One region of the Glaciimonas sp. OK215 genome, then DNA from elsewhere that is predicted to be linked to it. Evidence: predicted binding sites of a transcription regulator. Region 1 holds the regulator's gene; each other region holds the start of a gene.

Region 1 (5,193 bases):
GGCTGGCGATTGGCGTAGAGTGAAAGCTCTGCAACGATGGCTGACCCGCTCGTTCAGCGCGAAAGCGCTGGCTGTAAAACGAGTGACTGAGAATCAAGGCAAACGCACCGCAGGTGTAGATCGTGAACTATGGGATACACCGTTGCAAAAATACGCAGCGATTGCGCAGTTGAAGAAGCAGCGGTATCGACCCTTGCCATTACGGAGGATCTATATTCCAAAATCGAATGGAAAGCTACGTCCTCTGGGCATACCGACCATGCGTGACCGGGCCATGCAAGCATTGCATTTACTTGCATTGGATCCGGTATTGGAAACGTTGAGCGATCCGAACTCTTACGGGTTTCGGAAAAATCGCTCAACGGCCGATGCGATGTCGCAGATATTTCTCCAGACGTGCCGGAAGGTCTCGGCGCAATGGGTACTGGACGCAGACATTGAGGGTTTCTTCGACAATATCAATCACGACTGGATGCTCGACAATATCCGTATGGACAAGTCGATACTTCGGAAGTGGTTGAAATCCGGGGTTGTTGACCGGAAGCAATTGCTCGCCACTACAGCAGGAACGCCGCAGGGGGGAATTATCTCCCCAGCGTTAGCAAATTGGACGTTGAATGGTTTGGAGACAGAACTCATAACGCACCTCGGTGCGAAATGGGGAGTCACCAAAGCCAAAAAACTGAAAATCGGTGTCGTACGATACGCGGATGATTTCGTAATTACAGGCGCTTCAAAAGAGATCCTGGAAACCGAAGTCAGGCCGTGGATAGAATCATTCCTTGCAACACGAGGATTGCGACTGTCTGCGGCCAAGACCAAGATTGTACACATTGACGAGGGTTTTGATTTCCTGGGTTGGAATTTCCGGAAGTATTCCGGGACTCTACTGATTAAGCCCAGTAAGAAAAACGTGCAAACGTTCTATGAAAAGCTCAGGAATGTTATCAACGACAATCGGGCTGTGAAGCAAGAGGATTTAATCCGATTGCTGAACCCCATGCTACGGGGCTGGTCGCAGTATCACAGTCCCGTGGTTGCTAAAGAAGCGTTCTCGCGCATGGAGTCGTTGCTGTTTTGGCGACTTATGCGCTGGGGGAAACGTCGTCATCCAATGAAGAATGGAGACTGGATTCGCCGGAAGTATTGGCGGTCAGTCGACAATCGGAATTGGGTGTTCGGAGCGGCGTTTACCAAAACAAATGGTGAAAAGGATGTCATGGAATTGTATTCGTTATCGAGTACACCCATCGTACGTCACAAGAAAATCAAGGGAAGTTACAACCCCTATGACCCTGAGTGGGAAATGTATGGCGAGACCCTCCGTCAGGAGCGAATGGTGAATACCATGCGATACCGAAACGAGTGGGTTAAACTGTATGTTGACCAACGAGGCTTGTGTGCGTTGTGTGAGAACGAGATGGACATGGACACCGGTTGGCATGACCACCACATCGAATATCGTGTGGAAGGAGGCTCCGATGCTCTTGGGAATCGCGTATTACTGCATCCGAATTGCCATACGCAGGTGCATAGCCTTGCTTTGAAAGTTGTTAAACCGGTTCCTGTATAGGAATTTTTGTTAAGCTTGAGCCGTGTGCGATGAAAGTCGCACGCACGGTTCTTAGGGGGGAGGGATTCCGGTAACGGGTCCTTCCTACCCTCCATCCATTTGCGACGTAAACATGCCTAACAATCCATCCGAACTAAAAGCCAGTGGCCTTAAAGCTACTTTGCCGCGACTCAAAATCCTGGAAATTTTCCAAAATAGCGACGTCCGCCATCTGAGCGCTGAAGACGTTTATAAAATTTTGCTATCCGAAAATCTCGATGTCGGTTTGGCAACGGTGTACCGTGTTTTGACCCAATTTGAGCAAGCCGGTTTGTTGCAGCGAAATCATTTCGAGACCGGCAAGGCGGTATTTGAGCTAAACGAAGGCTCACACCATGACCATCTGATTTGTCTCGATTGCGGTCGGGTCGAAGAGTTTTACGACGAAGAAATTGAAAAGCGTCAGAAAGCGGTCGCTAAAGAGCGTGGCTTCGAGATTGCCGATCATGCGTTGGCGCTGTATGGCCATTGCCGGACATGCGCTAAAAAATAACAGCATTCTCTTACGCGTTGAACAAAATATATTAAGCCAGACTAGTGCTGGCTTAATGCATTTGAAAGCAGCTTGGCGGTAATGTCGACAATCGGGATCACCCGTTCGTAAGCCATGCGGGTCGGTCCGATCACGCCCAGCGTGCCGACGATCTTGCCATTGACCTCGTACGGTGCGGTGACCACACTCATTTCTTCCATCGGAACCAGTTGCGACTCGCCACCGATGAAAATTTGCACGCCAGTGGCTTTGCCGGAGAAATCCAGCAACTGCATCAGGTTGGTTTTTTGCTCAAACATATCGAACAACTTACGCAACGAGGCCATGCTTGACGACAGGTCGGTCACGCTGAGCAGATTGCGTTCGCCCGAAATCACGACGTCGTCAGCGTTATCCGTCATCGCGTCGCTACCAACCTCGACTGCCGCCTGCATCAGGCGCGTCATGTCATCGCGTAGCTGGCGCACTTCACTCTGCAAACGCAAGCGAACGTCGTCAATGCTGTGTCCGCCGTAGTGCTGGTTGATGTAATTGGCCGCCTGTATCAGCTGTGAAGGGGTGTAATCGACATCGGTCAGCAATAGCCGATTCTGGACATCGCCGCTAGGGCCGACGATGACCAGCAGTATGCGTTTTTCCGATAATCGCAAAAACTCGATTTGCTGGAATATTGATTCGCGCCGAGGCGTCAGCACCACACCGGCAAATTGCGACAACGACGACAGAACCTGCGCGGCGTTGGCAATGATCTTTTGAGGGGAGTTGGTTTGCAGGCGCGCTTGCATTCTGGATTCGAGCGCGCTTTCGTCTATCGGCTGGACCGTCAGCAAGGTATCGACAAACACCCGGTAGCCGCGCGGCGTCGGCACCCGTCCGGCGGAAGTGTGGGGACTGGTGACAAAACCCATTTCTTCCAGGTCCGCCATGATGTTGCGAATGGTTGCCGGTGATAATTCCAGTCCCGAAATCTTTGACAGTGCGCGTGAGCCGACCGGCTGGCCGTCGGCGATGTACCGTTCGACCAGGGCTTTGAGTAGAGTTTGAGCGCGATTATCCAGATGCATAGCGAGTATTTTAGCGAGCGCGGCCCCAGCTTGCCAGCGCCTTATGCATCCACTTATACACTGTTTTGCGCTGGCTCAGTTGCCGGCATTTCCTTTTTTTTCGTTACGGATGGGGGTTTTATGGCCGTTATGTGTTGATAGCTTGTAAATGCAGCCATGCTTCAAGCTCAAGCAAGCTGGCGCATTCGGCGTCCGCGCTGATGCCGGCTGGCAACGAACGGTCAAAGCGATTGATCCAGACACTGCACAGGCCGGCTTGGCGGGCGCCGACTACGTCCAGGAACGGATCGTCGCCGGCATATACCGCTTCTTCGGGAGTCACCTGGAGCGCCTTGCAGGCCGCCTGGAAAATCGCCGGATCAGGTTTGGCACAGCCGAAACTATGTGATGCTATGGAGATGTTGAAGTGCTGTGCCAGGCCGATTTTCTCCAGATCCGCAAAGCCGTTCGACATCGAACCCAGCAATACGCGTTGACGCAGACGGGTCAATACCGGCTCGACATCGTCGAATGGCGTTACCGCATGACGCGCTTCAGAAAAGACCGCCATGGCGGCATTGACCTTGCTGCTATCAGCGCCGACGCTATTGAAGGCTGCGGTCAACCCGGCGTGGCGTAAGGCCCACAAGTCGATTTTGAATAAGGGATCGGTATCGGTCAAAGCCGCCCGTATTTGCCGCAGGCGCTCGATCGTGAATTGCTGCGGCACCGCCGGCGCATGCTGGCGGAGCCAGTCATGCAGCAATTGCTCGGCGCGCGCAATGACCGGTGAGATCGGCCACAGGGTGTCATCCAGATCGAACAGGACGGCTTTGATGGGCGCACGGCGCTGCGGTTGGCTATCTGTATTATTCATGTTGGATGGTGCGTATCCCCAAGGAATCTTTAATGCAGGCCTAAATTATGGTCTAATCGCCAGCATGTGGCCCATAAAATTATCTCATCAGCAGAATCTGCCTTCTTTGCCAAAAACCATTGCGATTGTTGGCAAGTATTTTGCCGCCGGTATTTCCGAGTCGTTGACCGAGGTCGCCGACTTTCTGCTGGTGCGCGGACATAACGTCGTGTTTGAAGCCGAGACCGCGCAAAACATTGCGCTGACCGGATTCGAGGCAATGACGCCGGTGCAAATCGGCCAGCAAGCCGATGCCGCGATCGTCGTCGGCGGGGACGGCACCATGCTGGGTATCGCCCGCCAACTGGCACCTTACGATGTGCCGCTGATCGGTATCAATCAGGGGAGGCTCGGGTTTATGACCGATATTTCGCTGGAACGGATGCTGCCGGTGCTGGGTGAAATGCTGGACGGCAAGTGCGAATCCGAGCGTCGTACCTTGCTGCAAGGCGTAGTCAAGCGCGACGACAAGGTTATTTTTAGCGCGCTGGCGTTCAACGATATCGTCGTGTCGCGCGGTGCGACCTCCGGCATGGCTGAGCTCAGCGTCGAAGTCGACGGCCGCTTTATGTATAACCAGCGTTCGGACGGTTTGATAGTCTCGACCCCGACCGGCTCCACCGCGTACGCGCTGTCTGCCGGCGGCCCGTTGCTGCATCCGTCGCTGAGCGGCATCGTGCTGGTGCCGATCGCGCCGCATGCGTTGTCGAATCGACCTATCGTGGTGCCGGACAGCAGCGAAATCGTGATTGAAATCGTCAACGGCCGCGATATTAATGTCAATTTTGACATGCAGTCGTTAGCCAGTCTGCAACACGGCGACCGCATTTTGATCCAGCGTTCTGAGCACACCATCACCTTTTTACATCCGCCCGGCTGGAGTTACTACGAAACCTTGCGCCAGAAATTGCACTGGAATGAATATCCTTCGGCAGAGGGGCATTTGAGGTGAGCGTTAACGGCGCCACGCGGGCCGGACCATCAGTTGCAGTACACTGCCGCTTCAGTTGCCTCCGCCGCCGACCTCGTTGTCCGCTTTCTTGAAACCGATTTTTGTCTTACGAACCGATCTAATTCGACTCCATGCTGCGCACACTTTCCATTCGCGATTTTGTCATCGTTGATGCCA
Region 2 (5,193 bases), 220 kb from region 1:
TGGCGTTATTACCTTTTGGCATAAGGAGATTTTCTTGTGTTCTGTCGACTTCCGTAAACGAAAAAGCCCGCAACGCTGCGGGCTTCTTCTTGAGTAACTAAAGCGTCTTCAAAAAAATAAAGAAGATGCCCCGACTACTCTGGGTGATCGCTGAGAACCGTAAGCAGGTTCCCTGCGATCAATCCATTACATCATACCGTCCATACCGCCCATGCCGCCCATACCACCCATGCCGCCTGGCATGCCGCCAGCTGACTTGTCTTCCGGCAGTTCAGCGATCATTGCATCGGTTGTCAGGATCAGGCCAGCAACCGAAGCGGCGTTTTGCAGTGCCGAACGGGTTACTTTTGCCGGATCCAGAATGCCCAGGTCAACCAGGTCGCCGTAAGTGCCGTTGGCAGCGTTGTAACCGTAGTTACCCGTTCCTGCCAGGACTGCGTTGATCACAACCGATGGCTCGTCGCCAGCGTTGAATACGATTTGACGCAGTGGCTCTTCAATCGCGCGCAGCACGATCTTGATGCCGGCTTCTTGATCGGCGTTGTCGCCTTTCAGGTTCTTGACGTTAGCACGTGCGCGCAGGTAAGCCACGCCGCCGCCAGGAACTACGCCTTCTTCAACTGCAGCGCGGGTAGCGTGCAATGCATCTTCAACGCGTGCTTTCTTTTCTTTCATTTCGACTTCGGTAGCTGCGCCGACTTTGATCAGTGCAACGCCGCCTGCCAGCTTGGCAACACGTTCTTGCAGCTTTTCACGGTCGTAGTCCGAAGATGCTTCTTCGATCTGGGCGCGGATTTGCTTGACGCGTCCTTCGATAGCGATTGCTTCACCGGCGCCATCGATGATGATGGTGTTTTCTTTGCTGATATCGATACGTTTAGCTTGGCCGAGTTCTGCCAGTGTCACTTTTTCCAATGTCAGGCCGACTTCTTCCGCGATCACTTGACCACCGGTCAGGATAGCGATGTCTTCCAGCATGGCTTTGCGACGATCGCCGAAGCCTGGTGCCTTGACAGCAGCAGTTTTCAGGATGCCGCGGATGTTGTTGACGACCAGTGTTGCCAGTGCTTCGCCTTCGACGTCTTCTGCGATGATCAGCAGTGGACGGCCCGACTTGGCGACTTGTTCCAGGATTGGAAGCAGGTCACGGATGTTGGAGATTTTTTTGTCGAACAGCAGAACGTAAGGCTGTTCCAGAGCAACAACTTGTTTTTCCTGGTTGTTGATGAAGTAAGGCGACAGATAGCCACGGTCGAATTGCATACCTTCGACGATGTCCAGTTCGTTTTCCAGTGACTTGCCATCTTCAACTGTGATGACGCCTTCTTTGCCGACTTTGTCCATTGCCTTGGCAATGATTTCACCGATATCGGTGTCGGAGTTAGCGGAGATCGAACCAACTTGTGCGATTTCCTTGCTGGTAGTTGTCGGCTTCGACAGGGTCTTGATTTCACCAACGATGGCGACCACAGCTTTGTCGATACCGCGCTTCAGATCGGTTGGGTTGAAACCGGCTGCAACGTACTTGAAGCCTTCGCGAACGATCGCTTGTGCCAGCACGGTTGCGGTAGTTGTACCGTCACCGGCGTTGTCGGAAGTTTTGGAAGCAACTTCTTTAACCAGTTGCGCGCCCATGTTTTCCAGCTTGTCTTTCAGTTCGATTTCTTTTGCAACTGAAACACCGTCTTTAGTTACGGTTGGGGCACCGAAGCTGCGCTCCAGAACCACGTTACGGCCTTTAGGGCCCAGAGTCACTTTAACTGCGTTAGCCAGAATGTTGACGCCGTTTACGATCTTTGCACGTGCGTCATCACCGAAAATTACTTGCTTTGCTGCCATGTTTCATTCTCCTGAATACGGTTGAATATGATTGATAGAGCAGGGTGAAGCAGCGTTATAGCGACTTGCTTCGGCCTGTCTGATCAGTGAATTACTTGCCTTCGACTACAGCAAACAGATCTTCTTCGCGCAAAACCAACAGTTCTTGACCGTCGACCTTGACTGCTTGACCAGCATATTTGCCGAACAAAACGCGGTCGCCAACTTTAACTGCCAACGGGCGAACTTTGCCGTCGTCCAGAATCTTGCCGTTACCGACTGCCAGAATTTCACCTTGATCAGGCTTTTCAGCAGCTGCTTCAGGCAGCACGATACCGGATGCGGTTTTAGTTTCCAGGTCGAGACGCTTAACAATGACGCGATCGTGCAAAGGGCGAAGACTCATGTGTAACTCCTTAAAATTCAACAAGTTATGGTTTTTGCAGCAACATCGCAGCAAACGGGACTGCACCGATTAGTTTGGCTCTTACGATGTGCCGCACAGAAAAAGTGACTAGGTCAGGGAGATTGTTAGCACTCTCACCTAACGAGTGCTAAGTATAGGGGCGGTTAGTTGATTTTTCAAGAGTGGATGTTCGTTGGGTGCCGGAATTGCAGATAGTGCCGCAAGATTACTGCCATTCATTGCGACCACTACGCGTAAGTCAAAGCGCGACGATACAAATCCTGCATCTGGTCCGGATCATCGTAATGGAAACGTTTCCCCTCTCGCAAATCTCGTCGCATCAGCAAAATCATGTGCTCAGCGACTTCAGCGGCTACCTTAATGCCGTGTACCTCCAAAAATCGCCCCTGCAATACGGGAACGTTACTGCCCACCGGTGCAATGCGATACTGGTATTTCCCGCCAATGGTATCAGGCGGCAAATCCATTGGAATATCAGACTGTTGTTCAAAGAAGCTGAGCACCAGGCGATACGCATTGGAACCGGTGACGGGCCAGGTGGGCGGAGTCTCTTGCCCGGTGTTGATCTTGTGCATTTCTTGACATATAGGCAACAATCTATCTAACTTGTATTCTGTCGCCATATGCATATTCCCCGCCCGCACCAGATTCGCGATCAATTCACCGAGAGACGCGTGGCCGATGGTCGACGATTCCTTTTCCATTGCGCCCCAATAACCATCAGCACCATTGAGCAATGCTTCAATGGCAGATGCGTTCTCCATACCATTGCCGGCATGTGCGTGAAATAGCACTTTCTGCTTTGGTTTCAGGAGCGCTTTCATTGCACCAACTACGGCTGCGATTTGAAAGGGGAAATAGGTTCCGCGTCCATCTTCAAACGAGACGCCGTCAACATCTAGCGATGCCAGGTGTTCGAGCACCTGACAAGCCCAGTCCTGGTCTATGAAAAAGGTATCGATCAAATCCAGTATGTTCAAATAAATACGGCGCGGCTTTTCAGGATCGCCTTGGCGTTTTTCACGCAGCCAATGAATACTTGCAGACAGGTTTTCAAGTACTTGCTCTGGATTTTCTTTAGGCCGCAACGATATTTCATGCACCGTGTTGGGAATGCAATACTGAAGCAGTTTCTCTGCACTGGGATCGGGATTGAAAGTACGATTTTTGACGGCTCCCACTTGGGTCAGGGCAAAACAGCCGGTCATATCATATTTTCGGGCGAGCAAATCTTTGCAAAAATCGTCTTCCACCTGTAGGTGCTCTGGCAGTTGGTAGTTGAGTGTTGCAATGATTTTGTCCTTGAAGCCAAATTCATCAACCAAGGGCAGCAGTGAGTGCTTGTTCGCCAGCGTATGCCCTATTGCCGCACCAAAACAAGATTCGCGCAAGGATATGTCGATCAACATGGGATTCATATTGCGCAGGATGTTGAGCTTCTCTTCCGACTGTGCGAATAGTGTCTTGACGTCGGCGCGAGCTTGGCTCGATGATGAATTTGGCATGGACTATCCTTCTGGAAGTGGGAGGATTGCAAGGTGCTACCGAACCGGGGGAAACGCTTATAAATTCTCCAGCGCGTGGAAAAGGCGTGGAGTGGTATGGCTAAAACCAAATTCATGGGCTTGATCACGCTGGCTGATTAGATCGCCTCGCTTATGGTCTCTGTCTCCATCGGCGTTTGCCGTTGACCAGCGCGCGACGCGTCGAATCAGGCTTACATGGTGCTCCACCCACAAACATGATTCCAGAGCCGCATATTCGGCCAATTGATCGGCATACCGTCGCGCAGCGTCAAAGTCGCCATTGAGCAAAGCGACCTCTGCGGCAGCGACCAGGAATCGATAGGCGTTGTGGGCGACGCAGTCTTTTGTCAGGGAGGCGGCGCCTTGCAGCAACGCTTTCTTCTGGATTGCCGCGTCGCTCGACAACAGGGCAAGCGTACCAAATACCCATGGCCCGATGAAACGTTGCAGCTGCAGTCTTTCAACGGCCTCGGCGGACCACGTGATCTGACTTTCGGCCAATGCATGATTCCCGCGCAGCCACGAGATGCGCGCCAGGCTTTCCATCAGGAAGGGTTCAAATCGTGTGGCGCCCATGGAACGGCTAAGCTCAAGGCCTGAAGACACCTGGTCGCTCGCACGCTCGAAGTGGCCGCTGGCGAGTAAAGCCCATCCGGCGGTCATGCGCGAGACCATTTCGGCGCGCCGATTTCCCACTCGCCGCGACAATTCGGCTGAACCTAGCGCATCCTGGATCGCCTCTTCCACCTGTCCGAGGTAGATGCGTGTCGAACCCAATGCGCTGCGATTGGAAGCCTCGATATTGAGGAAACCATGATGTTCGCACATGGTGACGCACTGGCCAAAAACCTGATTCGCTTTCTTCATGCGCCCTTGCGCGTAGTAGGAATCGCCAATGCCACTGAGAGCACGCGCTTCGGTTTCCAGGGAGGCGCTTGCCTGCGCATGGCGTACGGCATTTTCGTGTAGCCTCCTGCATTCGGCAAAATCGCCACGCGGGAAGTAGATATTCCCTTTGAGAGAGAACAGTTTACCCAGTGCCAAATTGGCTTTGAGCGCCTCGGCCAGCGGCACGGCTTCATCAAGCAGGCGCTCTTCTTCATCCAGTTCATCGAGGATGTTCAGTGTGGTGGCAAGTCCAACCACGGTCTCAATTTTCTCCTGCGGACTCAGGGCCAGTGTTAACGCCTTCTGGTAGCGATGCTTTGCCTGGAGCATCAGACCCAAGCCTGCGCTCGCGTGGGCGTGCAGCAAGGTGAATGAAAAGCTGAGGTTGGCGCGCACATCGTTGGCATCGCATTGCTCGCATAATTCCAGTGCTACGCCAAACTGGTGTGCGGCAAGCTCTTTCTGTATTGCCTTTTGCATGACCTCAAACGCACTTGGATCTCCGGCACGAAAGAGATGCTGCGCACATGCGGC
Region 3 (5,193 bases), 1.2 Mb from region 1:
CGATAATCGTGACGACACCGGCGCAACCAAACAGACCGATTTGTCTGCCACAGTGGCAAATGACGCGAATAATAATTTACGGCTCCACACGGTCGTAGAGATTCCACCGCCAATCAAGGCGTTGTCACTGCAGAACGAAGCCCGCTTCCTGCAAATCCTGCAACCGGTCCCAAGTTATCTCGCCACCAATGCCGAAGCGCTCCGTGCTGCTTCCAGTGAATATCAGGAACGCTCGCTGGCACGCTCAGGTCTGCGCAAAATTTACCTGGTGACACTGACCCTGACACTGCTGCTGGCGATTTTCGGCGCCATCATCAGCGCATTCCTGATCGCCAGCGATCTTGCCAAGCCGCTGTTGTTGTTGGCCGAAGGCACTAAAGCAGTAGCCGAGGGGAATCTATCGCCGCGTCCGATCATTGCCACCTCCGATGAACTCGGCACCCTGACCCAATCGTTCAACATGATGACGCGTCAATTATCCGATGCGCGTGCGTCAGTGGAGAAGAATCGCAACGAGCTGGAAAATGCCAAGGCGTATCTGGAGTCGGTATTGGCAAATATGTCCGCAGGCGTGATGGTGCTGGATGACAACTTCCACCTGGTCACCAGCAATCAGTCGGTGCAGCGCATTTTGCAATACGACCTGACACCGCATATCGGTCAACCGCTCAACATCATTGACGGCTTAGCCCATTTTGCAGAAATCATCACCAAGGCCTTCTCAGAACAAAATGCCCAGTTTGCGGCAGGCAAAATAGGCGAAAGCCGCCAGCACTGGCAACAGCAGATTGAGATCCCCCGCAGAATCGATAACATCGATAGCGATGATATTTCGCTACTGGCGCGCGGTTCGCGCCTGCCTGTCGAAAATCGTGACGGCTACGTGGTGGTGTTCGATGACATTTCGGACGTCATCTCGGCGCAACGCTCAATTGCCTGGGGGGAAGTCGCACGTCGTTTGGCACATGAAATCAAGAATCCGCTGACACCGATCCAACTGTCTGCAGAACGGCTTCAGATGAAGCTGGAAGATAAGCTGATGACGCAGGATGCCGCGATCCTCAAGAAAAGCACTTCCACCATCGTCAATCAGGTCGCCGCCATGAAACGGATGGTGGATGATTTCCGCGATTACGCCAAGACCCCGCCTGCGGTATTAAGCGCACTGGATCTCAATGTTCTGATAGCTGAAATTCTGCATCTGTATGTGGCCGGTGATGAGCGCGACATGATTCATGCGGCGCTGGCTCCTGAGTTGCCGCACATCATGGGCGACGCCACACAATTGCGTCAGGTGATCCACAATTTATTGCAGAATGCACAGGATGCCGTCACCGATCCGGCTGCGGAGGTGACGGCACCGCGTATCGATGTAGTGACTGAACGCGTCAGCTATCAGGGCTCGGACGGCCAGCCAAGCACCGCGGTGCGTTTATCCATCACCGATAATGGCCCAGGTTTCTCGTCCAAAATTCTGTCACGCGCCTTTGAGCCTTATATCACATCGAAACCACGCGGCACCGGTTTGGGTCTGCCTATGGTGAAAAAAATCATTGACGAACATGGTGGCCGCATCGACTTGCACAACCGTAGCGATACAAAGGGCGCAAAAATATTAATTTTGCTGTTAAAGTTAGCCCCGAGTAGGTACGCAGATAATGACCGACAAATTATTTGAGTAAAATTAAGACGCCAAGATGCACAGGACGAACGCCAAGCGGGACGTCGCTGATATAGCATGTAAGCTCTGACTTAGAAAATTAAACGCAAAGCACAGAAATAGTGCTGCAGCCGCATAAACATGAACTGCATGGCCAGTCCATAATTTTATGATTTGATGCAATAGAAAATGGGAAGACTACCGCATGGCTAATATCCTGGTCGTTGACGACGAAATGGGAATTCGAGAATTGCTATCGGAGATTTTGGGAGATGAGGGGCATGTTGTAGCGACTGCAGAAAACGCGCAACAGGCACGCGAATTTCGTCAAAACGGCGTACCGGATCTGGTGTTGCTCGACATTTGGATGCCCGACACCGACGGCGTAACGCTGCTCAAGGAATGGCAGCGTGATGGCTTGCTGACGATGCCCGTCATCATGATGTCGGGTCACGCCACTATCGATACTGCGGTAGAAGCAACCCGCATCGGCGCTCTCAACTTTCTCGAAAAACCGATTGCGTTACAGAAACTATTAAAGGCGGTTCAGCAAGGCTTGTCACAAGGACCCAAAGCGGCCCGGGCACCTACACTGTTCGCACAGGCTGCGACATCGGGCGAAGTTCCCGAGCTGGCAAGTATCAGCAATTTCGCTAGCACCGTGACCTCCGAAGCGCCGCACTTGACGCCTTTGCCAGTCGCCGCGCTGGCCTCGGACAACCTGTTTTCATCGTCGTTCGGCCTGCCGCTGCGCGAGGCCCGCGATGCGTTTGAACGGGCCTACTTTGAGTACCATTTAATTCGTGAAAGCGGCAGCATGACCCGCGTAGCGGAAAAAACCGGTCTGGAGCGCACTCACCTGTATCGCAAGCTCAAGCAACTGGGTGTTGATCCCGGCAAGCTGTCGAAAAAAGGCGGATGACTCTCCTCGACTCAACTACTTTAGTAAGCCTGGTAACAGGCGTTAGCGCCCACGCTCGCGAAGCAGCCATCTGGTCAGCCATTGAGACCGACGCTAAGTCAGCCCGGTTTGCCAACACCTTTACCGGGGTGATTCTGGAAGGGCTGCCCGATGGCAAATCGAGCCCCGACCCGGCAAATCCCAGTCTGCAAATCAAGCGCATCGCTCCAGGTTGCTTTTGTTGCATCGGCAATCTGACTTTGCGGGTCACATTGAACCGTCTGCTGCGCAGTCACCCATCCCGGCTGTATATCAGTATCGCGGATACCACACACCTCGATAAAATCCACGAATTTCTCACTCAGTCTCCCTACGACGAGTGGCTGACCTTAAGCGATGACATTACCGTTTAGATAATTTTCTCTCAATGAGAAAACGCAAGTTACACATTCTCACAGTATTTTGGCGCAGATCTACGCAACTTCCCCTCCTGGAAGCGCTCTAATTGCTGTTCGTCATTAAATCGCCGAAATTGCATCGATAGCAGTTGACTATTACCGTTATTTGATAAATTCGATTAGCACTCTATAATAGGGAGTGCTAAGATACCCGATCAAATCAGTCTGGTTTAAGGCCCGTTGGTCGTAAATTCCGTCTGATAGCTAGGAGAAACAATGAAAAATCCGTCAGTACAAACTGCGTTAGTTCCAGCCGAAACAGGTGCTTTGGCGCTGGGCTTTTCCGGCACCCTGGGCAACATTGACGCGTATATTTCGGCTGTCAATCGACTGCCGATGCTGACGCACGACGAAGAAATTTCGCTGGCGCAAAAACTGCGCGAAAACAACGATCTGGCTGCCGCTCAAAAACTGGTGCTGTCGCATCTGCGCCTGGTCGTCTCGATTGCACGTGGCTATTTGGGCTACGGCTTGCCGCACGCCGATCTGATCCAGGAAGGCAATATCGGTTTGATGAAAGCGATTAAGCGCTTCGATCCCGATCAAGGCGTGCGTCTGGTGTCGTATGCGATGCACTGGATCAAAGCAGAAATGCATGAATACATTTTGAAGAACTGGCGCCTGGTCAAAGTAGCCACGACCAAAGCGCAGCGCAAACTGTTCTTCAATCTGCGTAGCCACAAAATCGGATTGGATGCGATGACGCCATCGCAAGTTGACGACTTGGCCAAAACACTGAATGTAAAACGCGAAGAAGTGATCGAGATGGAAACCCGTCTGACCGGTCGTGATATCGCCCTGGAGGCGCCAACCGACGATGATGACGATAAATTCGCACCGATCGCCTACCTGTCATCTGACATGCAGGAGCCAACCAAAGTGCTTGAAGCACAGCAATACGACCGCATGCAATCGGAAGGTCTTGAGTCTGCTTTGGCAAAACTGGATGATCGCTCACGCCGTATTGTTGAAGCGCGCTGGTTGGCGAACGATGATGGTTCTGGTGCTACCTTGCATGAACTGGCGGATGAGTTCGGCGTATCGGCCGAACGTATTCGGCAGATCGAAGCAGTTGCCCTGAAGAAAATGAAAGGTTCGCTGGTGGCTTATTCTTAACAGGTCATCGCAGCAAATAAAAAAGCGCCGAATCGGCGCTTTTTTATTCTCCCCCGTCCCGTTCAGTGATGGATCAAGACAGCAGCAACTTCAGATCGTGAACAATCGGCTCAGGACCCTGACCATGCCGCACAAACAAGCGTATATGCCCTTCCGGGTCAAATACGTAGCTGCCGGCAGTGTGATCGATGCTGTAGCTGCCGGGCGTCTTGCCGGGGACTTTTTGATAGAACACACGGAATTCCTTGGCGACTTTTTCAGTCGCCGCCAGATCGCCATACAATCCCAGGAAACGCGGATCGAAAGCCGGTACATACTTGGCCAACAAGGCCTGCGTATCGCGCTCAGGATCGACCGTTACGAATAACACCTGCACCTTGTCTGCCAGCGGTCCCAACTCTTTCATCACGCTCCCCATCTCGGCCATTGTGGTCGGGCAAACATCAGGGCATTGCGTAAAACCGAAAAATACGACCACCGCCTTGCCCTTGAAATCGGCTAGCGTGCGCGGCTTGCCGTTATGATCCGTCAAGGCAAAATCACGGGCATAACCAAGGCCGGTCACATCAGTATTAATGAATTTGCTATTCGCTGACGACTGGGTCATTTGCTGACCATCGGTTACCTGTTTATCGCCGCACCCAGCCAGTGAGAATGCCACGACAATAGAAGCAACGACCGGCGCCAAAACCGAAACAAAACGTTTCATGCTTACTTTCAATATGTACTTCGGAACACGCTTAAAACTTCAGATAGTGATCAACCAGCAACGCAGCGAACAGCAACGACAGATATATGATCGAATACGCAAATGTCTTGCGCGCTATCAAGTCTGTGTAATGTTTGTAAATCTGCCATGCGTACCACAGAAAAATCGCACCGAGTATTGCTGCGCTCACCAGATAGATTAAACCACTCATGCCAACTGCGAAAGGCAACGTGGTGGTTGCGACCAACGCAATGGTGTACAGCCAGATATGGAACTGGGTAAATTTCAATCCATGGGTAATCGGCAACATCGGCAAACCGGATTTCGCATAGTCATCGCGACGGTACAT

Evidence for each region. Region 1 encodes HrcA, which represses chaperone genes, less so after heat shock. Its sites were predicted from a motif close to TTAGCACTCNNNNNNNNNGAGTGCTAA; they were not measured.
Region 2: the regulator HrcA is predicted to act here: its motif matches at 2,350-2,376, upstream of groES (co-chaperone GroES).
Region 3: the regulator HrcA is predicted to act here: its motif matches at 3,139-3,165, upstream of rpoH (RNA polymerase sigma factor RpoH).

The regions. Positions count from the first base shown of each region.
Region 1 is NZ_CM173544.1:168,878-174,070, forward strand. It holds gene ltrA (group II intron reverse transcriptase/maturase) at 1-1,573, shown strand, start outside; gene fur (ferric iron uptake transcriptional regulator) at 1,686-2,105, shown strand; gene hrcA (heat-inducible transcriptional repressor HrcA) at 2,147-3,169, opposite strand; gene AC3CHX_RS00830 (HAD family hydrolase) at 3,297-4,025, opposite strand; gene AC3CHX_RS00835 (NAD kinase) at 4,090-5,016, shown strand; gene recN (DNA repair protein RecN) at 5,148-5,193, shown strand, end outside.
Region 2 is NZ_CM173544.1:384,012-389,204, forward strand. It holds gene groL (chaperonin GroEL) at 187-1,839, opposite strand; gene groES (co-chaperone GroES) at 1,931-2,224, opposite strand; gene AC3CHX_RS01780 (hypothetical protein) at 2,473-3,750, opposite strand; gene AC3CHX_RS01785 (ATP-binding protein) at 3,808-5,193, opposite strand, start outside.
Region 3 is NZ_CM173544.1:5,367,209-5,372,401, forward strand. It holds gene AC3CHX_RS24710 (sensor histidine kinase) at 1-1,678, shown strand, start outside; gene AC3CHX_RS24715 (response regulator) at 1,866-2,582, shown strand; gene AC3CHX_RS24720 (GTPase) at 2,579-2,974, shown strand; gene rpoH (RNA polymerase sigma factor RpoH) at 3,236-4,135, shown strand; gene AC3CHX_RS24730 (SCO family protein) at 4,209-4,844, opposite strand; gene cyoE (heme o synthase) at 4,876-5,193, opposite strand, start outside.